Regions from separate parts of the Thermaerobacter nagasakiensis genome, predicted to be linked through region 1. Evidence: predicted binding sites of a transcription regulator. Region 1 holds the regulator's gene; the other holds the start of a gene.
What was found. Region 1 encodes HrcA, which represses chaperone genes, less so after heat shock. Its sites were predicted from a motif close to TGTTAGCACTCNNNNNNNNNGAGTGCTAACA; they were not measured.
Positions count from the first base shown of each region.

Region 2: the regulator HrcA is predicted to act here: its motif matches at 3,948-3,978, upstream of groES (co-chaperone GroES).

Region 1 is NZ_AP043740.1:726,658-737,158, reverse strand. It holds gene ACZ5T9_RS03255 (D-alanine--D-alanine ligase family protein) at 36-1,316, opposite strand; gene ACZ5T9_RS03250 (RsmE family RNA methyltransferase) at 1,574-2,332, opposite strand; gene ACZ5T9_RS03245 (50S ribosomal protein L11 methyltransferase) at 2,358-3,422, opposite strand; gene dnaJ (molecular chaperone DnaJ) at 3,447-4,625, opposite strand; gene dnaK (molecular chaperone DnaK) at 4,769-6,715, opposite strand; gene grpE (nucleotide exchange factor GrpE) at 6,768-7,451, opposite strand; gene hrcA (heat-inducible transcriptional repressor HrcA) at 7,561-8,583, opposite strand; gene hemW (radical SAM family heme chaperone HemW) at 8,943-10,388, opposite strand; gene lepA (translation elongation factor 4) at 10,388-10,501, opposite strand, start outside.
Region 2 is NZ_AP043740.1:237,083-247,583, reverse strand. It holds gene ACZ5T9_RS01020 (acetyl-CoA C-acetyltransferase) at 1-1,089, shown strand, start outside; gene ACZ5T9_RS01015 (molybdopterin molybdotransferase MoeA) at 1,197-2,627, shown strand; gene moaC (cyclic pyranopterin monophosphate synthase MoaC) at 2,624-3,244, shown strand; gene ACZ5T9_RS01005 (MogA/MoaB family molybdenum cofactor biosynthesis protein) at 3,311-3,835, shown strand; gene groES (co-chaperone GroES) at 4,111-4,437, shown strand; gene groL (chaperonin GroEL) at 4,456-6,075, shown strand; gene guaA (glutamine-hydrolyzing GMP synthase) at 6,271-7,845, shown strand; gene ACZ5T9_RS00985 (ATP-binding protein) at 8,735-10,501, shown strand, end outside.

The DNA of each region.
Region 1 (10,501 bases):
CTCCCGGGCGCCCCCTGCCCCTCTCGCGGGGCACCTCATTCCCCGTCTCCATAGGTTGTCCGGAGGCGGGCTCGTTCACCATGCCGCTCCAGCGCCAGTTCGATGAGGCGGGTGATCAGGTCGCGATAGGGAAGGCCCGCCGCCTCCCACAGCTTGGGGTACATGCTCAGGACGGTGAAGCCGGGAATGGTGTTGATCTCGTTGACCAGCAGCCGTCCCGTGGCCCGCTCGAGGAAGAAGTCCACCCGGGCCAGGCCGGCGGCGTCGATGGCCTGGAAGGCCGCGATGGCCAGCCGCTGCATCTCCTCCACCACCCGGGGCGGAAGCGGGGCCGGTACGATGAGCTCCGATCCGCCCTCGGTGTACTTGGCCCGGTAGGTGTAGAACGCGTCCCGGGGCCGGATCTCGCCCGGCACCGAGGCCACGGGGTCGTCGTTGCCCAGCACGCTGATCTCCAGTTCCCGGGCGTCGACGCCCCGCTCGACCACCACCTTGCGGTCGTAGGCGAAGGCCTCGGCCAGGCCGGCCTCCAGGGCGACCCGGTCGGGACAGCGGGTGATGCCTACGCTGGACCCCAGGTTGGCGGGCTTGGTGAAGCAGGGGTAGCCCAGGGACTGCTCGATGGCGTCCAGCACCGCCGCCGGCTCCCGCCGCCACCGGGCGGCCGTTACCACCAGGAAAGGCACCACGGGCAGGCCCCGAGCCCGGAAAAGCTCCTTCATGACCGCCTTGTCCATGCCGACGGCCGAGGCCATGACGCCGGCCCCCACGTAGGGGATGCCGGCCAGCTCCAGAAGCCCCTGGACGGTGCCGTCTTCGCCGAAGGTGCCGTGCAGCACGGGGAAGACCACGTCCAGCGGCTCGAGCCGGCGCCCCTGCACGGGCGCCCCGTCCTCCCCGGCCCCTCCGGCTGCCGACGAACCGGCTCCGCCGCCGGCCTCCAGCAGCAGCAGGCGGGAGCCCTGCGGGCCGGGCACCACAGCCAGGGGGATGCCGTCGCCGGGTTCGACCCCCCGCCCTGCCTTCAGCAGGCCCGGCGCATCGTGGGGCAGGATCCAGAGCCCCTCCCGGGTGATCCCGATGGGCACGGGCTCGAACCGCCGCCGGTCCATGGCCTCGAAGACGGACCGGGCCGACATCAGGGAGACCTCGTGCTCCCCCGACCGGCCGCCGAACAGGATGCCCACCCGCAGCCGGCGCGGCCCGGGTGCGGCCCCCGGGCCCGCCGCGGCCGGTCCGGTGGTCCTTCCGCCGTCCTGGCGACGCGGGGCCGGTGCGGGCCCGCCGCCCTGGGGGGCCGCCGCGTGTTCTTGCATGATTTCCCCGCCTTTCCGCAGCCTGCCGCGGCCGCACGGTGTCCGGCAGAGGCGCCTCCGGCCGGAAGGCTTCCGGGCGGCACCAACGGTACGGGGCCAGCCGGGCACCGCGGCCTGTCGCCGGCCCTGCGGCTTCTCGCCCGATGGTATCGATTCAATGGTATCTATGCAGCAAAGGGCCGGCCATCGCCTGCCGGGGTCCCACCCTGGAGACCGTCGCGGCCTTCGCCGACCCGTCCCTCGGCGGCCCGGCGGGCCTAACCCAGATCACCCAGCACGTGCAGCACCAGGCCGGCCACCAGGACCCCCGCCGTCTCGGTGCGCAGGATGCGGGGCCCCAGGGTGACCACCCGGGCGCCGGCCCGCCGGGCGGCCTCGACCTCCCCGGCGTCCCAACCGCCCTCCGGCCCCACCAGGATCAGCACCCGCCGGCCGGCGGCCGGGCGTCCCCAGGCAGCGGCGGCGGCCTCGAGCTCCTCCCGCAGGCCCCGGGCCTCCTCTTCCTCCCAGGGCATGAGGATCAGGTCCCATGCCTCCCCCCGGGAGAGCAGCCCGTCCAGAGAACAGGGCGGTTCGACCTGCGGCACGGCGGAGCGCTGGGACTGGCGGGCCGCTTCCCGGGCGATGCGCTGCCAGCGCTGGACCCGCTGGGCGGCGCCTGCCTCCCCGGGGCGGCTCACCGAGCGGGCGGCCAGGACGGGCACGAAGCGGGCGACCCCCACCTCCGTGCCGTGCCGGATCACCTCTTCCATTTTGGGTCCCTTGGGCAGGCCCTGTCCCAGGGTGACGGCGACGGGCGGCTCGCTGGAGGGCAGCTCTTCCCGGGCCTCCAGCTGGGGCGGGGAGCCCGGCGCCAGCCGGCCCAGCCACCGCCGGCCGGCGGGCGTGACGGCCACCACGGGATCGCCGGGACGGCGGCGCAGGACGCGCAGCAGGTGGTGGGCGTCGTCGGCAGCCAGAGGCGCCGCGGCGCCAGGGGCCAGCTCGCGGTCGACAAAGACGTGGGGGACGAACATGCCCTTTCCTTCCGCCTTCCCGCTCCTACTGCGCCCCGGAGGGCGAACCGGCCGGCGTCCCGGCAATCTTTTCTGGCGCCGTGGCGCCGGGCCGCCGCAGCCGCCAGGCCTCCCAGCCCTCGGCCCGGCGCCGCTCCTCCAGCTGCCAGCCGCGGTCGTGGCAGCGTTCTTCCAGGGCGGCCGTGCCGGCCGCGCCCTCCAGCAGCCCCGAAAGGATGATGGTGCCGCCCGGCCGGGTCAGGGCGTCCAGGTCGGCCACCATTCCGGACAGCACCTCGGCGGTGATGTTGGCCACGGTCAAGGCGGCGGGCAGGTGCCCGGCCCACCCGGCGGGTGGCGCCTGGCGAAGGCCCGCCGGCGTCGCGCAAGCCAGGCCGATCCGCTCCGCGACCCCGTTGGCCGCGGCGTTCTCCCGGGCCACCCGCACGGCCACCGGATCGATGTCGATGGCCAGCACCCGGGGGGCACCCAGCCGGGCGGCGGCGATGGCCAGGATGCCCGACCCCGTGCCCACGTCCAGCACGGTACCCCCGAGGGAGGCGGGCTCCGGGCCTGCGACCGGCGCGCCGGCACCACCCGCGCCGTGGGGCGGGGCCGCCGGACCGGCGGGGGCTTCCGAGCTCCCCTCTCCCCCCGGCGGTACCAGCACCTCCTCCAAAAGCTCCAGGGCCAGGCGGGTGGAGGCATGCTGCCCCGTGCCAAAGGCCATCCCCGGATCCAGCACCAGGGGCAGCCGGGGACCCGGGTCCACCTGATCCCGCAGCCAGCCGGGGACCACCAGGAGGTGCCGGCCCACGGGCAAGGGCTTGAAGTAGGCCTTCCAGGCCTCCGCCCATTCGGCCTCGTCCCGGGCCCGCACCGCCGGCGCCCAGGGACCGACGGCCGGGAAGACCTGCCGCACCCGCCGCCACCGCTCCCCCAGCTGCCGGTACCGCTCCTCGAAGCCCTCCTCGGGCAGGTAGGCCCGCAGGCGCACGGCACCGTCGCGATCCTCCCAGACCAGGCCGGAGCCCGCGATCTCCACCAGGGCAGCGGCGGCGGCCTCGGCCGCCTGGGCGGGTACGTCGATCACCATCTCCAGCCAGCGCACCGGCACCCCCCCGTCCGGTCCTGCCTACAGGTTGAAGGCGTCCCGCATGCGCTGGAACAGGCCGCGTTCGTCCGATACGGTCTCGCCCCGCAGCCGGGCCAGTTCCAGCAAGAGCTCCCGCTCCCGGTCGGAAAGCCGCCGGGGGATCTCCACCCGCACCCGGACCAGCTGGTCGCCCCGGCCGCTCCCCCTCAGCCGCGGCATGCCCTTGCCCTTGAGCCGGATCACCTCGCCGGGCTGGGTGCCCGGCGGCACCAGCAGCTCCTCCTCGCCGTCCAGGGTGGGGACCCGCAGCCGGGCGCCCAGGGCGGCCTGCGCCATGCCGACGGCCACCTCGGCCACGATGTCGTCGCCCTCCCGCCGAAAGACGGGATGGGGCTTGATGCGGATGCGCACGTACAGGTCGCCCGGCGGGCCGCCGCGGCGCCCGGGCTGCCCCTGGCCCCGCAGGCGCAGGCGCATGCCGTCGTCGACCCCGGCCGGGATGTCGATCTCCAGGGTGCGGCGCTGGGGCACCTCGCCCCGGCCGCCGCAGGCCCGGCACGCCGCCGCCGCCAGCCGCCCCGCCCCCCCGCAGCGCGGGCAGGTCTGGACGGTGACGAACTGGCCGAAGGGCGTGGTCCGGGCCGTACGCACCTGCCCGCTGCCGCCGCACTGGGGGCAGCTCACCAGCCGGCCGCCCTCGGCGCCCGTACCGCGGCAGGCTGCGCATTCCTCCGGCCGCTCGACCCGGATCTCCCGGCGGCCGCCGCGGGCGGCCTCTTCCAGGGTGAGTTCCAGCTCCATCTCCAGGTCGGCACCCCGCGCGGGGCCGCCCCGCCGCGCCGACCGCCCGCCGCCGAAGACCGCGTCAAACAGGTCGCCGAGGCCGAAGTTGCCGAAGCCGTCAAAGTCGCCGAAGCCGCCGAAGGGACCGAAGCCGCCGCCCGGGCCGCCGGCGGTGCCGAAGCCGCCGGCGCCGCCCGGCCAGCCGCCGGCCGCCGGCCCCTCGGCGGTACCGAAGCGGTCGTAGGCGGCTCGCTTCTCGGGGTCGCCCAGGACCTGGTACGCCTCGTTGATCTCCTTGAACCGGCGCTCTGCCTCGGGGTCGCCGGGGTTGGCGTCCGGGTGGTAGCGGCGGGCCAGCCGCCGGTAGGCCTTTTTGATCTCTTCCTGGGAGGCGTCCCGGGACACGCCCAGGATCGCGTAGTAGTCCTTTGCCACGCCGCACCTCCTCCCTCACCGGGCAGGCGCCCGGGCCGGTGCCCCGGCCGGCCGGGCGGCCGAACCGCCCCTACCCCAGCCCGGCCCCCGGCCGGCTCCATGGTCCGGGGCGAGAACCGGCTGCAGCGACCCCCGGCGGCTGCTCAGTCGCCACCGGTACCGGTCCGCTCGTCGTCCCTGGACCGGAAGCCCGTGTCGTACACGTCGCCCACCGCGCCGGTGCCACCGGCCGCCTGTCCGGGCGAGCCGCCCCCGTCGTTGCCGGCCGTGGCGCCGCTGCCGGCCGCGGCCGCCTGCTGCTCGTAGATGCGCCGGCCCACCTCCAGCACCGCCTCGGAGAGCTCCTCCGCCCGGCGCCGGATGGTGCTGAGGTCGTCGCCCTGGGCGACCTCTTCCAGCGCCTTGATGCGCTCTTCGATGCGCTGCTTGAGGGCCTCGTCCAGCTTGCCCTCGTTCTCCTTGAGGGTCTTCCGCGCCTGGTAGATCAGGCTGTCCGCCTGGTTGCGGGCCTCGATCAGCTCCTTGCGCCGGCGGTCTTCCTCGGCGTGCTGCTCGGCCTCCTTGATCATCCGCTGGATCTCTTCCTCGGACAGCCCACCCTGGGACTTGATGGTGATCTTCTGCTCGCGCCCGGTGCCCAGGTCCTTGGCGCGCACGTGGACGATGCCGTTGACGTCGATGTCGAAGGTGACCTCGATCTGCGGCACGCCCCGGGGCGCCGGCGGAATCCCGTCCAGGATGAACCGGCCCAGGGTCTTGTTGTCGCGGGCCAGCGGGCGCTCGCCCTGGACCACGTGGATCTCCACCTGGGTCTGCCCGTCGGCGGCGGTGGAGAAGATCTTGGACTTGGACGTGGGGATGGCCGTGTTGCGCGGGATCATGGGCTCCACCACGCCGCCCAGGACCTCCACGCCCAGGGTCAGGGGCGTGACGTCGACCAGCACCAGGTCCTTGACCTCGCCGGCCAGCACCCCCGCCTGGATGGCGGCCCCCATGGCCACCACCTCATCGGGGTTGACCCCCTTGTGGGGCTCCTTCCCGAAGAACTCCCGGATGGCCCGCTGCACCGCGGGGATGCGGGTGGAGCCGCCCACCAGGATGATCTTGTCGATGTCCCCGGGCTTCAGGCCGGCGTCCTCCAGGGCCCGGCGCGTCGGCCCCATGGTGGCCTCCACCAGGTCGGCCGTCAGCTCCTCGAACTTGGCCCGGGTCAGGGTCATGTCCAGGTGCTTGGGGCCGCTGGCGTCGGCGGTGATGAAGGGCAGGTTGATGTTGGTGCTCAGGGTCGACGACAGCTCGATCTTGGCCTTCTCCGCCGCCTCCTTGAGCCGCTGCAGCGCCATGCGGTCCTGGCGCAGGTCGATGCCGTGCTCCTTCTTGAACTCCTCGGCCAGCCAGTCGATGATCCGCTGGTCGAAGTCGTCCCCGCCCAGGTGGTTGTTGCCGCTGGTGGCCCGGACCTCGAAGACGCCGTCCCCCAGTTCCAGGATGGACACGTCGAAGGTGCCGCCGCCCAGGTCGAAGACCAGGATCTTCTGGTCTTCTTCCTTGTCCAGGCCGTAGGCCAGGGCGGCCGCCGTGGGCTCGTTGATGATGCGCAGCACCTCGAGGCCGGCGATGCGGCCGGCGTTCTTGGTCGCCTGGCGCTGGGCGTCGTTGAAGTAGGCCGGAACGGTGATCACCGCCTGGGTGACCGGCTCGCCCAGGTAGGCCTCGGCGTCCTGCTTGAGCTTGCGCAGGATCATGGCCGAGATCTCCTCGGGGGAGTAGAGCTTGCCGTCCACCTCCACCCGGGCGTCCCCGTTGGGCCCTTCCACCACCTTGTACGGCACCCGCCCGGCCTCGTCCCGCACCTCGGCGAAGCGCCGCCCCATGAAGCGCTTGATGGAGAAGATGGTCCGCTCGGGGTTGGTGACGGCCTGCCGCTTGGCCACCTGGCCCACCAGCAGCTCGCCGCCCTTGGACCAGCCCACCACGGAAGGAGTCAGGCGGCTCCCCTCGGCGTTGGTGATCACCGTGGGCTCGCCGCCCTCCAGCACCGCCACCACGGAGTTGGTGGTGCCCAGGTCGATGCCCACCACCTTGCCCATGTCGCGTCGCCTCCTCCAGCACTCAACCTGCGGCCGGTGCGCCGGCTCCGGTTCATCCGGACGAACCGGCCGTCCCCTCGCCCGGGGCGGCCTCCGGCGGCGCCACGGCCACCTTCACCATGGCCGGGCGCAGCGTTCGTCCCCGGTACAGGTAGCCCTTCTGGAACACTTCGATGACGGTCCCGTCGGGATGCTCGGCCGTTTCCTCCCGCGCCACCGCCTCGTGCCGGTAGGGGTCGAAGGGCTGCCCCTGGGCCGCGATGGGTTCCACCCCGGCCTGGCGCAGCACCTCGAGGAACTGCCGGTGGACCATGGCCACCCCCTGCACCACCGGGTGGTCGTCCTGGCCGGCGGCCGCCAGGGCCCGCTCCAGGTTGTCGACCACCGGCAGCAGCGCGCGGGCCAGCTCGGCCTCCGCCTCCTGCCGCCACCGGGACTGCTCTTCCATCATGCGCCGGCGGTAGTTGGTGAAATCGGCCTGCAGCCGGCGCAGCTGATCCAGGGTCTCCTGGGCCTGCCGCCGGGCCGCCTCGGCCTCCGCCCGGGCGGCAGCGGCCTCGGCCCGCGCCGCCTCGGCTTCCGCCCGGGCCTGATCCAGCTGGCGCCGCGCATCGGCCAGGGCCGCCTGGGCCGCACCCAGGTCCCCCGCCGGTTCGTCCCCGGAGCCGGGGCCGGATTCACCGGACCCTTCCGGCACCGCGCCCCCTGGAGTATTCGTCACCGCCTCACCCGTCACGATGGGCCCTGCCTCCTTCCCAGCGCCCCGCACCCGTCCCGGCTCCCGGACAAAAAAGCCCCGCCACCGGCTGGCAGGGACAAGCTTTCCCGTCCGGCGGCGGGCCCGGTCACCGAACCGACCGCTCGAGGGCTTCGGTCAGCAGCTGGGCCAGCAGCTCCATCAAGCTGGTGATCCGGGGGTAGTGCATCCGCTTGGGGCCGAGCACGGCAATGCGACCGGCCACCTCGCCACCAAGACGGTACGTGGCGCTGACCACGCTGCAGTCGTACAGATCGGGGTGCGGGTTCTCGTGTCCGATGGTGATGACCAGCTCGTCGTTCCCCTGCCGGCCCAGCAGGTCCCGAACCAGCTCCTGCCGCTCCACCAGACCCAGCACGGCCTGGGCCCGCTCCAGGTCCTGGAACTCCGGCTGGCGGAACAGGCGGCGCGTGCCCATGACGAAGACCGGGTGGTCGTCGTCCGAGGCCGAAGGCCGCAAGGCCTCCAGCGCCACCTCCAGCAGCGCCCCGCAGGCCGCCAGCTCGTCGTAGAGCTCGCGCAGCACCGTGTGCCCCACCCGGTCCAGGGTCAGGCCGGCCAGGCGCCGGGTCAGGGCCGCCGAGATGCGCTGCAGGTCCGCCTCGCTGGCGGGTTCGGGCAGCTCCACCAGCCGCTGCTGGACCAGCCCCTCGTCGGTCACCAGGACCAGCACCGCGCGCCGCTCGCTGAGGGGGAGCACCTGCAGGTGCCGGAAGGTCACGGGCTCCACCCGCGGAGCCTCGACCAGAGCCAGGCAGTCCGTGGCCTCGCTGAGGACCTGGGCCGTCTGCCGCAGCAGGCGGCCCACCTGGTCGACCCGCTCGGCGTAAAGCCGGCGCAGGCGTTCGACCAGTTCCGGCGGCGGGACCACGGCCTCCATCAGCATGTCGACGAAGAAGCGGTACCCGCGGTCCGACGGGATGCGCCCGGCCGAGGTGTGGGGTTGCTCGAGGAAACCCATCTCCTCCAGATCCGCCATCTCGTTGCGGATGGTGGCCGGGCTCACCCCCAGCCCGTACTTGCGGGCCAGGGTCCGGGAGCCCACGGGTTCCGCCGTGTCGACGTAGTCTTCCACCACCGCTTTGAGGACCTGCTGCTTGCGCCGGTCCATGGTGATTCCCCCCTCGGCTCCGGACCCCGCTTCCCCACCGGGAACCTGCACCTGCCGCACGCCGGCGGCCCCGGGACCCTTCCAGCCCGGGGCTTGCCGGGGCCAAAAGGCCGGCAGGCTGCCGGCCGGCGCCCGTGGCCGGTACGGCCCGCCGCCCATGACCGGACCGGCGGCCTCGACCCCGGCCGCCCGGTGGGCTCTCTCCGGAGACCGAGTCGACGCCCGCTGCCGGAGCCGGCTGCCGCCTGCCCGGCGGTCTCACGGACCCGGAGCCGGCACCCGGATGCGGGCCGGTTAGCACTCAATATCAGAGAGTGCTAATGATCCTCTTAACAAGGTAGCACCGGCGGCGCCGGCCGTCAACGGGACGGGTCCGCGCCGACGAACTCGGCCAGCACGCTGTTGGCCACGGGCACCGCCTGAAGGCTGAGGCGCAGGTACCCTGCCTCCCGCAGGAGCCAGCCCCCGGCCAGCAGCCGGGCCACCGCCTCCGGGAAGGCTTCCGCCGGGGTCAGGCCGAACCGCCGGGCGAAGCGAGCCTCCTCAACCCCCTCGGCCAGGCGCAGGCCCAGGATCATGGTCTCCTCCATCGCCTGGCGCCGGCCGACGGGTTCTCGCAGGTCCACGGCCGGCTCGCCTTGCTCCAGGCTGGCGGCGTAGGCCAGGGGGTGCAGCCGGTTGCGCCGCCGCTCCCCCTGCCAGCAAGACCAGGCGCCGGGCCCCGCCCCCAGATAGGAGCCGTTCAGCCAGTAGACCCGGTTGTGGACCGACTCCCGCCCGGGCCGGGCGAAGTTCGAGATCTCGTACCGGACGAACCCGGCCGCGCCTAGCACCTCGTACGCACGGTCGAACATGGCCCGCTCCACATCCTCCCCCGGCAGGTCCAGAAGGCCGGCCTCCCACCGGCGGTGGAAGGGCGTGCCCGGGTGCAGCTCCAGGCCGTAGCAGGAGACGTGCTCGGGCTCCAGCGCCACCACGGCCCGGAGGGATTCCTCCCACTGGGCCAGGGTTTGCCCGGGCAGGCCGAAGATCAAGTCGACGTTCACGTTGTCGAACCCGGCCCGGCGCACCCGCTCGTACGTGGCCTGAAAATCCGCCCAGGTGTGGTCCCGGCCGATGGCCTGGAGCAGCTCGTCCTGCACCGCCTGCAGCCCCAGGCTCAGCCGGGTGACCCCGCCCCCGCGCAGGGCCCGCAACCGGCCTTCGTCCAGCGTGCCGGGATTGCACTCCACGGTGATCTCCGCCCCGGGGGCCAGGGCGAAGCGGCGGTGCACCGCCTCCAGCAGCCGCTCCAGTTCGGCGGGCTCCAGGAGGGACGGCGTGCCGCCGCCTACGAAGACCGAGACCAGGGGCCGGGTCAGGCCGGGATCGGCCGCCAGCAGGTCGAGTTCCCGCTCCAGGGCGGCCAGGTAGCGGCGCTTGCCTTCGGGGTCGAGCAGGTAGGTGTTGAAATCGCAGTAGTAGCACCGCTGGCGGCAGTAGGGGACGTGGATGTAGAGGGCGGGTCCGGCATCCCAATCGGGCCAGGTCCCGGCCCCGGGCGGGTCCGGATCCAGGCGGGCGGCCGCGGGGGCCGGGGTCCCGGCGCCAGCACCGGCCCCGCGCCGGGCCTCACCGGCCGGCGGGGACGGGCTGCGGGCCGGGTTCGTCCGGATGCCGGGGGCGGTGGACCCGCCAGGGCCTGAAGGGCCGCCCCCCGCAGGCGAGCCGCCGGTCCCCGCCGCCGGCCCTTGGCTCACGCCTGGCACCGGCCCTGCGGACCCGGCCGGCGCCCCGACCTTGTCGCCGGCGGCGACCGGCCGCATCACCTGCCCCCGCCTCCCCGGGGCTCGTCCACCCGCAGCACGGCCATGAAGGCCTCCTGGGGGATCTCCACCCGGCCCACCTGCTTCATGCGCTTCTTGCCTTCCTTCTGCTT
Region 2 (10,501 bases), 490 kb from region 1:
GCGATCCGGGCGGCCCTGGAACGGGCCGGGGTCGCCGGCGACCAGGTGGACTACGTGCTGATGGGCATGGTCGTCCAGGCGGGGGCGGGCCAGATTCCCTCCCGCCAGGCGGCGGTCAAGGCGGGGTTGCCGGTGACGGTGCCCTCGGACACCATCAACAAGGTCTGCGCCTCCAGCCTGCGGGCCGTGAACCTGGCGGATGCCCTGATCCGGGCCGGGGATGCGGCCGTGGTGGTGGCGGGCGGCATGGAGAGCATGAGCCAGGCGCCGTACCTGGTGCGCCAGGCCCGCTGGGGCGCACGCATGGGCCACGGCGAGCTGGAGGATGCCCTGCTCACCGACGGCTTGCTCTGCGCCTTCGGCGGCTGCCACATGGGCGTGTACGGCAGCCGGGTGGCGGCGGAGTACGGCATCACCCGCGAGGAGCAGGACCGCTGGGCGCTGCGCAGCCACCAGCGGGCCGTGGCGGCCATGGACGCGGGGCGGCTGGCGGAGGAGATCGTCCCCGTGGAGGTGCCGGGGCGCAAGGGCCAGGTGACCCGGGTGGAGGCCGACGAGGCGCCGCGCCGGGACACCAGTTACGAGAAGCTGGCCGCCCTGCCCCCGGCGTTCGAGAAGGACGGCACGGTGACGGCGGGCAACGCCCCGGGCATCAACGACGGCGCCGCCGCCCTGGTCCTCATGGAGGCCGAGCGGGCCCGGGCCCTGGGCCTCAAGCCCCTGGCCACCATCGTCAGCCAGGGGCAGGCCTCGCTGGACCCGCCCTACCTGCACACCGTGCCCTATTACGCTGCCGAGCGGGCCCTCCAGAAGGCCGGCCTCGGCTGGGACGACATCACCCTCTTTGAGGTGAACGAGGCCTTTGCCGCCGTGGCCCTGACCACCATGAAGCTGGGCGGCTGGGACCCGGAGAAGGTGAACGTCAACGGCGGGGCCGTGGCCCTGGGGCACCCCATCGGTGCCAGCGGCGCCCGCATCCTCCTGACCCTGGCCTACGAGCTGCGGCGCCGGGGCGGCGGGTACGGCATCGCCACCATCTGTAGCGGTGGCGGCCAGGGCGAGGCGACCCTGATCCGGGTGGATTCGTAAGCCCCGGGCGTCGTCCCGCCGGCACAGGTTGCGGCTCGCAGGCTCGCCCGTCCTGCGGCCTGCGGGCGCGCCCAGGCGGCGGCCCGCAGCGAGGGGAGGTGCCTGCCGTGGCGGGGTACGAACCCGAACCAGGCCACGAACCGGACGTTGCGGCTCGCGCCGGGGAACCCCGGGCCCCCGCGCCCGCGGGGGCGGGAACCGCGGCCGGTAGCGCATCCCAGGGACCGGTCCCGGATCCGGGCGGTGGGCCGGCACCGGCTTCCTCGCCGGAGTCCGGCCTGCCGGGCGGTGGCTTCCGGGCGCCCTTCCCCAGCGCCGGGCTCCCCACGGTGGCCGAGGCCCTCCAGCGGATCCTGGCGGCGGCAGGGCGGCCGCCCCTGGCGACGGAAGAGGTGCCCCTGGCCGCGGCCCTGGGCCGGGTGCTGGCCAAGCCCGTCTACGCCCCCGAGGACGTCCCGGGCTTTCACCGGGCGACCGTCGACGGCTATGCCGTGCGCAGCCAGGACCTGCGGGGCGTGGAGCCCGGCCGGCCCGCCCGCCTGCAGGTGGCGGGCCGGGTGCTGGCCGGCCAACCCGCCCGGGTGACGGTGGAACCCGGCCAGGCGGTGGCCGTGCCCACGGGCGGGATGCTGCCGCCCGGCGCCGATTGCGTGGTCATGTTCGAGCACACCACCCGGGAGGGACCGTGGCTGCTGGTGCACCGCTTTGCCGGCCCCGGCGACAACGTCATCGCCCGGGGCGAGGACGCCGCCGCCGGCCTGGCCCTGTTGCCGGCCGGGCGCCGGCTGGGGCCCGCGGAGCTGGGTGCCCTGGCGGGCGCGGGCGTCACCCGCCTGACCGTGGCCCGGGGACCTCGGGTCGCCCTGCTGCTGACCGGCGACGAGGTGGTTCCTCCCGGCCGGGAGCCTGCACCCGGCCAGATCCGGGACATCAACGGGGTGGCCCTGGCGGCCGCCTTGCGGCAGGATGGCGCCGAACCCCTGGACCCCGTCTACGTGCCGGACGAGCCGGACGCCTTCCGGCAGGCCCTGGGGGCCGCCCTGGCGGCTGCCGACCTGGTGCTGATCTCGGGCGGCAGCTCCGTGGGCGAGCGCGACCTGACGGCCGAGCTGGCCGCCGAGCTGGAGCCGCCCGGCGTGATCCTCCACGGCATCGCCCTCAAGCCGGGCAAGCCCACCCTCTTCGCCATGGCGGGGCGCAAGCCGGTGTTCGGCCTTCCCGGCAACCCCGTCTCGGCGCTGGTGGTCTACCGGCTGCTGGTGCGGCCGCTGATCCAGCGCTGGCTGGGGCTTGCACCCGAGCCCGGTCCCGGCCCCCGCATCCGGGCGCGCCTGGAGACGGCCCTGCGCCGCCCGCCGGGCCGGGAAGAGTACGTACCCGTGGCCCTGATCTGGCGCGGGGGCGAGTACGGTGCCCGCCCCCAGCCCCGCAAGTCCGGCCTGATCTCGGCCCTCACGGGCGCCCAGGGGCTGGTCCACCTGCCCCTGGAGATCGAGGGCCTGCCGGCGGGTGCGGAGGTGGAGGTGATCCCCTGGTGAGGGAGCCCTTGCCTTCCGGACAGGGAGCGGTTCCCGGCGCCGGGGCGCCGGCCGGCGCCGGAGGGACCGGGCCGGGCCTGGCGGCAGGGGACCAGGGATGGACCCACCTGGACGGGGCGGGCCGGGCCCGGATGGTGGACACCAGCGGCAAGCCCGTCACCCTCCGCGAGGCCGTGGCCCGGGGCCGGGTGCGCATGGCGCCGGCCACCCTGGCCCGCCTGCGCGCGGGCGACGTGCCCAAGGGGGACGTCTGGGCCGTGGCCCGGGTGGCGGGCATCCTGGCGGCCAAGGAGACCGGCCGGCTCATCCCGCTCTGCCATCCCCTGCCTCTGGACGCGGTGGCCGTCGACTTCCGGCTCGGCGCCGAGGGCGTGGAGATCCAGGCCACCGCCCGCACCACCGCGCGCACGGGGGTCGAGATGGAAGCCCTGACGGCGGTCACCGTGGCCGCCCTGACCCTGATCGACATGTGCAAGGCCCTGGACCGGGGCATGGTGATCGAGGCCGTCCGCCTGGTGCGCAAGACCGGCGGGCGCAGCGGCGAGTACACTCGCCCGGACGAGCCGGCCTGGGAGGACCTGGGCGAGCCGGTGGGGCCCCCGGGCCCGCAGCCATGACGGAAACCCGTGCCCCCGGGGCCCCGCAGACCCGCAACCCGGGGGACCGGAAGGGAAGGTGAAGGCGTGCGGGTGGCGATCCTGACCGTGAGCGACGGGGTGAGCCAGGGCTGGCGCCGGGATGAGAGCGGCGAGTACCTGGCCCGCTGGGCTGCCGAGGGCGGGGCGGTGGTGGTGGAGCGCGGCGTCGTGCCCGATGACCGGGACGCCATCGCCCGCTGGCTGCGGGCCGCGGCCGGGCGGGCGGACATCGTCTTCACCACCGGCGGCACCGGCCTGGGGCCCCGGGACGTCACGCCGGAAGCCACCCTGGACGTGGTGGAGCGCCTGGTGCCCGGGCTGCCCGAGCGGATGCGGGCCGCCACGGGCGCGGCCAACCCCATGGCCTACCTTTCCCGGGGGGTGGCGGGCATCCTGGGCCGCACCCTGATCGTCAACCTGCCGGGCAGCCCCCGGGGGGTGGCCGAGTGCCTGGCGGCGCTGGAACCCTTGCTGGCCCATGCCGTGGCCATCCTGCAGGGGGGCGGTCACGACGCGCCGGGCCACCCTCTGCCGCCCCCGCCCTCAGGCGCACCCTCCGGCCATGCCTGACCCGCCACGCATAAAGCGCCCCTCGCGCGGGAACAGGATAAGCGGCCGAGTTGGGAGCGGCGGCCAAATCGGGGCTTGACGACCGTTTTTGGCCGCCTTACCATAGTCGGTGGCTTAGCACTCTCCGAAAGGGAGTGCTAACAGGACAGGCGTCGTAGCGGCCCGGGGGCTCCGGCCCGCCGGCCCGCCGGCCGGTCATCCTGCAACCCATCATCCAAGCGCTGTGGCCGGGCGCCCCGGAACCAACCTGCATCCTTTCAGGGAGGTGCACGGCGGTGAGCGTTCAGCCGCAGCCCAAGGGAGGGACCGTTTCGGTGAAGCTGCGCCCTCTCGGCGACCGGGTGGTCGTCAAGGTGCTGGAGGAAGAGGAGCGGACCAAGGGCGGGATCATCCTGCCGGACACGGCCAAGGAGAAGCCCCAGCAGGGTGAGGTCCTGGCCGTGGGCACGGGCCGCATCCTCGAGAATGGCCAGAAGGTGCCCCTGGAGGTCAAGGAAGGTGACCGGGTCATCTTCTCCAAGTACGCCGGCACCGAGGTCAAGCTGGATGACGAGGAGCTGCTGATCCTCAGCGAACGGGACATTCTGGCCATCGTTCAGTAACCGAGGAGGGGAAGCGGCATGCCGAAGCAGCTGGTCTTCAACGAGCAGGCGCGGCGCAGCCTCGAAAAGGGGCTGAACACCGTCGCCAACGCCGTCAAGATCACGCTGGGGCCCAAGGGCCGCAACGTGGTCCTGGAGAAGAAGTTCGGCTCCCCCACCATCACCAACGACGGCGTGACCATCGCCCGGGAGATCGAACTCAAGGACCCCTTCGAGAACATGGGCGCCAAACTCCTGACCGAGGTGGCGACCAAGACCAACGACGTGGCCGGTGACGGGACCACCACCGCCATCGTGCTGGGCCAGGCCATGGTCCGCGAGGGCATGAAGGTGGTGGCCGCCGGCGCCAACCCGATCCTGGTCAAGCGGGGCATCGAGAAGGCGGTCGCCGCCGTGGTGGAGGAGATCAAGCGGATCGCCAAGCCCGTGGAGACCAAGTCGGCGACCCAGCAGGTGGCCTCCATCTCCGCCAACGACGAAGAGATCGGCAAGATGATCGCCGACGCCATGGAGAAGGTCGGCAAGGACGGCGTCATCACGGTCGAGGAGAGCAAGACCCTGGACACGACCGTCGAGGTCGTGGAGGGCATGCAGTTCGACCGGGGCTACCTGTCGCCGTACTTCGTCACCGACCCGGAGGCCATGGAGGCCGTCCTGGAGGACCCCTTCATCCTGATCACCGACCGCAAGATCTCCTCGGTCAATGACCTGTTGCCGGTCCTCCAGCGGGTGGTGGAGCGGGGCAAGCCGCTGCTGATCATCGCCGAGGACGTGGAGGGCGAGGCCCTGGCCACCCTGGTGGTCAACAAGATCCGCGGCACCCTGCAGTCCTGCGCGGTGAAGGCGCCCGGCTTCGGCGACCGGCGCAAGGCCATGCTGGAGGACATCGCCATCCTCACCGGCGGCCAGGTGGTCTCCGAAGACCTGGGCATCAAGCTGGAGAACGTCACCCCTGACATGTTCGGCCGCGCCAAGAAGGTGGTCGTGGAGAAGGAGAACACGACCATCGTCGAAGGCGCCGGCGATCCGCAGAAGATCAAGGCCCGCATCAACGTCATCAAGCGGCAGATCGAAGAGACCACCTCGGACTTCGACCGCGAGAAGCTGCAGGAGCGGCTGGCCAAGCTGGCCGGCGGCGTGGCCGTGATCAAGGTCGGCGCGGCCACCGAGGTGGAGCTGAAGGAGAAGAAGTACCGCATCGAGGACGCCCTCTCCGCCACCCGGGCGGCGGTGGAGGAGGGCATCGTCCCCGGTGGCGGCTCCACGCTCGTGCACGCCATCAAGGCGCTGGACAAGGTGGAGGCCCGCAACGAGGACGAGCGGATGGGCATCGAGATCGTCCGCCGCGCCCTGGAGGAGCCCCTGCGCCAGATCGCGACCAACGCCGGCCTGGAGGGCTCCGTGGTGGTCGAGCGGGTCAAGCAGCTGCCCGACAACGAGGGCTTCGACGCCCTGACGGGCGAGTACGGCGACATGTTCGCCCGGGGCATCGTCGACCCGGCCAAGGTGACCCGTTCGGCGCTGCAGAACGCGGCCAGCATCGCCGCCATGGTGCTGACCACCGAGTCGCTGGTGGCCGACCTGCCCGAGGACAAGAAGGAAGCGGCCGGCGGCGGCATGGGCGACATGGACTTCTGATCCGGTCGCTGCGAAGGAACCGGCCCGATCGGGGTGGCCGCAAGCCGCTGGCGCGCGGCACCCTTCCCGGAACACAGCACGCCGCGGGGCGGAACCCCGCGGCGTGCTCTTTCAGGGGGGACCGGCGTGTCAAGGGGGACCGGCTTCAGGCCGGGCCATGGTATCATGCCGTCAATGAAAAGGAGCGATGGGACCATGTCCGATGCCCGTTCCCCCCTTTCCCCGGCCGAACCCGCCGAGCGGGTGGTGATCCTGGACTTCGGCTCCCAGTACGGCCACCTCATCGCCCGCCGGGTGCGGGAGCTGGGGGTGTACTCGGAGGTCCTGCCCCACAACGCGCCGCTGGCCCAGATCCTGCGCCACCGGCCGCGGGGCGTGATCCTTTCCGGCGGTCCGGCCAGCGTCTACGAGCCCGGTGCCCCCCAGTGCGATCCCGGCCTGTGGCATGCCGGGGTGCCCGTTCTGGGCATCTGCTACGGCATGCAGCTCATGGTCCACCAGCTGGGCGGGCGCGTGGCCCGCGCGGAAGAGCGGGAGTACGGCCCGGCGACCCTGGAGGTGGAGGAACCCGGCCGCCTGCTGGCCGGCCTGGGGCCGCGCCTGGACGTGTGGATGAGCCACGGCGACCGGGTGGAAACGCTGCCGCCGGGCTTCACCGTCCTGGCCCGCACGGCCGCCTCGCCCTTTGCCGCGGTGGAGGGAGGCGGCGGCCGCTGGCTGGGTGTCCAGTTCCACCCCGAGGTGGGCCACACCCCCCGGGGCCGGGAGATCCTGGCCAACTTCCTCTACGGCGTGTGCGGCTGCCGGGGCGGCTGGACCATGGCCGGCTTCGTCGAGGAAGCGATGGCCGCCCTGCGCCGCCAGCTGGAGGGAGCCCGGGCCCTCTGCGCCCTGAGCGGCGGGGTCGACTCCACCGTGGCGGCGGTTCTGGTCCACCGGGCCATCGGGCCCCGGCTGGCCTGCGTGTTCGTCGACACGGGCCTGCTGCGGGCGGGGGAGGTGGAGGAGGTCCAAGAAAGCCTGGCCGGGCTGGGCATTGAGCTGCGGGTGGTCGATGCCCGGGACCGGTTCCTGGCCGCCCTGGACGGCATCGCCGACCCCGAGGCCAAGCGCAAGGCCGTGGGCGAGACCTTCATCCGCGTGTTCGAGGAAGAGGCCCGCCGCCTGGCCGAGGAACTGGGCCCCATCCCCTTCCTGGTGCAAGGGACCACCTATCCCGACGTGATCGAGAGCGGGGGCGGCGTCGCGGCGACGATCAAGAGCCACCACAACGTGGGCGGCCTGCCCCCGGACCTGGCGTTCCGGCTGGTGGAGCCGCTCCGCTACCTGTTCAAGGACGAGGTGCGGGAGGTGGGCCGCCGGCTGGGGCTGCCGGAGGCCATCGTCCAGCGGCAGCCCTTCCCCGGCCCGGGGCTGGCCATCCGCATGGCGGGGCCCGTGACCGCCGAGCGGCTGGAACGGCTGCGGGCCTGCGACCGCATCGTCCGGGAGGAGATCCGGCGGGCCGGGCTGGAGGGTCGCCTCTGGCAGGCCTTCGCCGTCCTGACGGGCACGCCCACCGTGGGCGTGATGGGCGACCGGCGCACCTACGGCGAGGCGGTGGCCGTGCGGGCGGTGACCTCGGGGGACGGCATGACGGCCGACTGGGCCCGCCTGCCCCACGAGGTCCTCGACCGTATCGCCCGCCGCCTGGCCAATGAGGTGGAGGGCGTCAACCGCGTGGTCTACGACATCACGTCCAAGCCCCCGGCGACCATCGAGTGGGAATGATGCCAGCAGGGTCAGGCCTGGGGGAGTGGGCCGCAGGGAGGCGCGGGAGGCGCCGGACCTGGGCATGGCCGCCGGAACCCGGCTCCAAAGCCGGGTTCCGGGCTTCCGGACCCCGGCCCGGGCGGTGGCCCCGTCCGCATGGGTCTGGCCCCCGGCGAGGGGCTTCCGGCCCGTGACCCTGGAGTCCGGCGGGGAGCCCCGGGTCCCAGACGCCCTTCGACAAGAAGGGCGTCTGGGCAAGGGACAGGTTGGCCGTGGCAGCGGCGAAGGATGTATGTAGCCGGACTGGTGCCGGCGCTGCAGCCTGCCTGTGCCACAACATGACGAAAAAAGTCGAAGCACGGTCCTATTTTTTCGAATTTAGGAGGATCTTGCGGGTGCTTGTCGTAACCTTTTCCTAGCAGGGCCGGAGGGAACGGGCCGGGCCGCGACAAGGAGCGGCCGGTCGCCGCCCGGGATCAGCGGGAGGGGCGGGACCGGCCGGACGCGGGTGGAGGTGACGGGGATGCTTTACCGTGCGGCGAAACTGCTGGCCGGTGTGCTGGCGGCGCTGACCATCGTGGTGAACTATCAGGTCAGCTGGCCCATGTAGTCCCTTGCCGGAAGGGTTGGGCCCGGACCCGCAGCCCTGGCCGGCCTGGCTGCAGGCACCACCACGCCCCTCGCACCCGGGTTACCACCATCAAAACACGGGCGCCGGTGGGGTGTAAAGGCAGGTGGAACCGGTCCGGCGGGCCCTCCGGCCCTCGGCCGGGGCTGCGGAGCCGGCTGCTGCGACGCGAAAGCCGCGTTCGCCGGGGCGAACGCGGCTTTCGCGTGGGCAGGGGCACCGGCACCGCGACTCCGGCCCGGGCTCCTGCGGCTGCACGCCGCCGGGGAGGGTTGCCGCTTGGACCAGCGAAGTGGAACCGCTATGAAGCCTTCGGGGACCGTCGCCCGGTACATGCTGGCCGTGGCCACCTTGGGCCTGGCGGGCCTGGTGGTCCAGGCCGTGCGCTGGCCGGTGCCGCCGTCGGTTCTGGTGCTTGTGCTGGGTTGTGCCCTGCTGGTGGCCGAACTGTACCAGGTGCCCGCCCCCGGCGGGGAGGCGGTCTCCATGGGCTCCCTGGTGGTCCTGGTGTCCCTGTGGCTCCTGGGGCCGCCCGTGCCCATCTGGGCCGAGGTGGTGGGCTGGAGCTTGCTGGCCCTGCGCCGGCGCTCTTTCGGCCTGGTCACGGCCTTCAACATCGGCCAGACGGTGCTGGCCGTGCTGGCCGCCGCCGCGGCCTTCCGCTTCACCGGCGGCGCGTGGGGCCAGCCCCTCGTGGCGGGCGACACCGCCACGCCCTACCTGGCCAGCGCCGTGGCCTTCGGCCTGGTCAACGCCACCCTGGTGGCGGTGGCCTTCGCCCTCTACAAGCGGGTTCCCCTGGGGCAGCAGGTTCGCACCTACCCGGTGGCCGACAGCTGGCGGCTGGCGGTGTCCGCCCTGCTGGCCCTGGGCGTCTACATCCTCTTCACCCGCCACGGCTATCCCCCCGCGGCCCTGGCCGCCTTCCCCGCCGTGACGGTGGTCCACCACTACGTGGCCACCGTCTGGACCCGCCACCTGCGGCAGCGGGCGGTGGAACGCTTCCTGCGCACCCTCCAGGCCGACCCCCAGGGCCTGCGCCGGGCCGACATGCTGGTGCGGCTGGTCACCGAGCTGGCCGAGGCGCTGGGGGTGTCCGGGCGGGACGTCGACAACCTGCGCCAGGCTGCGCTTCTGCACGAGGCAGGCGGGCCGCGCCCCCTGGGCATGGACGACGGCGATCCCGCTCCGGCCCAGCTGGCCCGCCACGCCGTGGCCTCGGCCCGGGAGGTGGCGCGGATCGCGGTGCTGGAGCCGGTGGCGAGGGTCCTCCGGCACCACCACGAGCATTGGGACGGCAGCGGCGGGCCCGACGGCCTGGGGGGCACGGCCATCCCCCTGTGCAGCCGGATCCTGGCCGTGGCCGAGGACTATCTTTTCGCCCTGCAGCGCTGGGGCGATCCCGGGGCGGCCTGGGAGGCGGTGCAGGGCCGGGCCGGCAGCCGGTTCGACCCCCGGGTGGTGGAGGCCCTGGGACAGGTGCGGGGCAGTGTGGCCTGGCTGCCCGAGCGGGGACTGAGCGTGGCCGGGGAGCTGGCCGTGGCGGCTGAGCAGCTGCGCCGGTTCGTCCGGGAAGCGGGGCGGGGGGTGAAGGGCCGGGGTACGGGCTTCGACGACGAGGTCCTGGTGCGGCAGGCGGCGGGAGCGGTGGTGGCTCTCTCCCACCTGACCCGGGTGATCAACGCCACCCTGCGCCCGGACGAGGTGGCCGAGCGGGTCCTGGACACCTTCCTGCAGGTCGTGGGCGGGCGCGTGTTGTGGCTGGTTCCGGGGGGCCGGGCCGGCGTGCTGCGGGTGGCGGCCCTGCGCAACGGGCCGCCGGGCCTGGTGGGCGGAGAGCTGGATCTGCACCGCCCGCCCTTCCAGCGGCTGCTGGAAGGGCGCAGGCCGCTGCTGGCCCGGCTGGAACCCGGCCAGGGGCCGGACTGGCTGCTGGCGGGCCAGCGGCGGTGGGTGCTGGCCCTGCCCCTGGTGGCCAGGGACCAGCTGCTGGCGGCGGTGGTGGTGGTCCGGGACGAGCCCCTCCCCCAGGCCCTGAGCCAGACG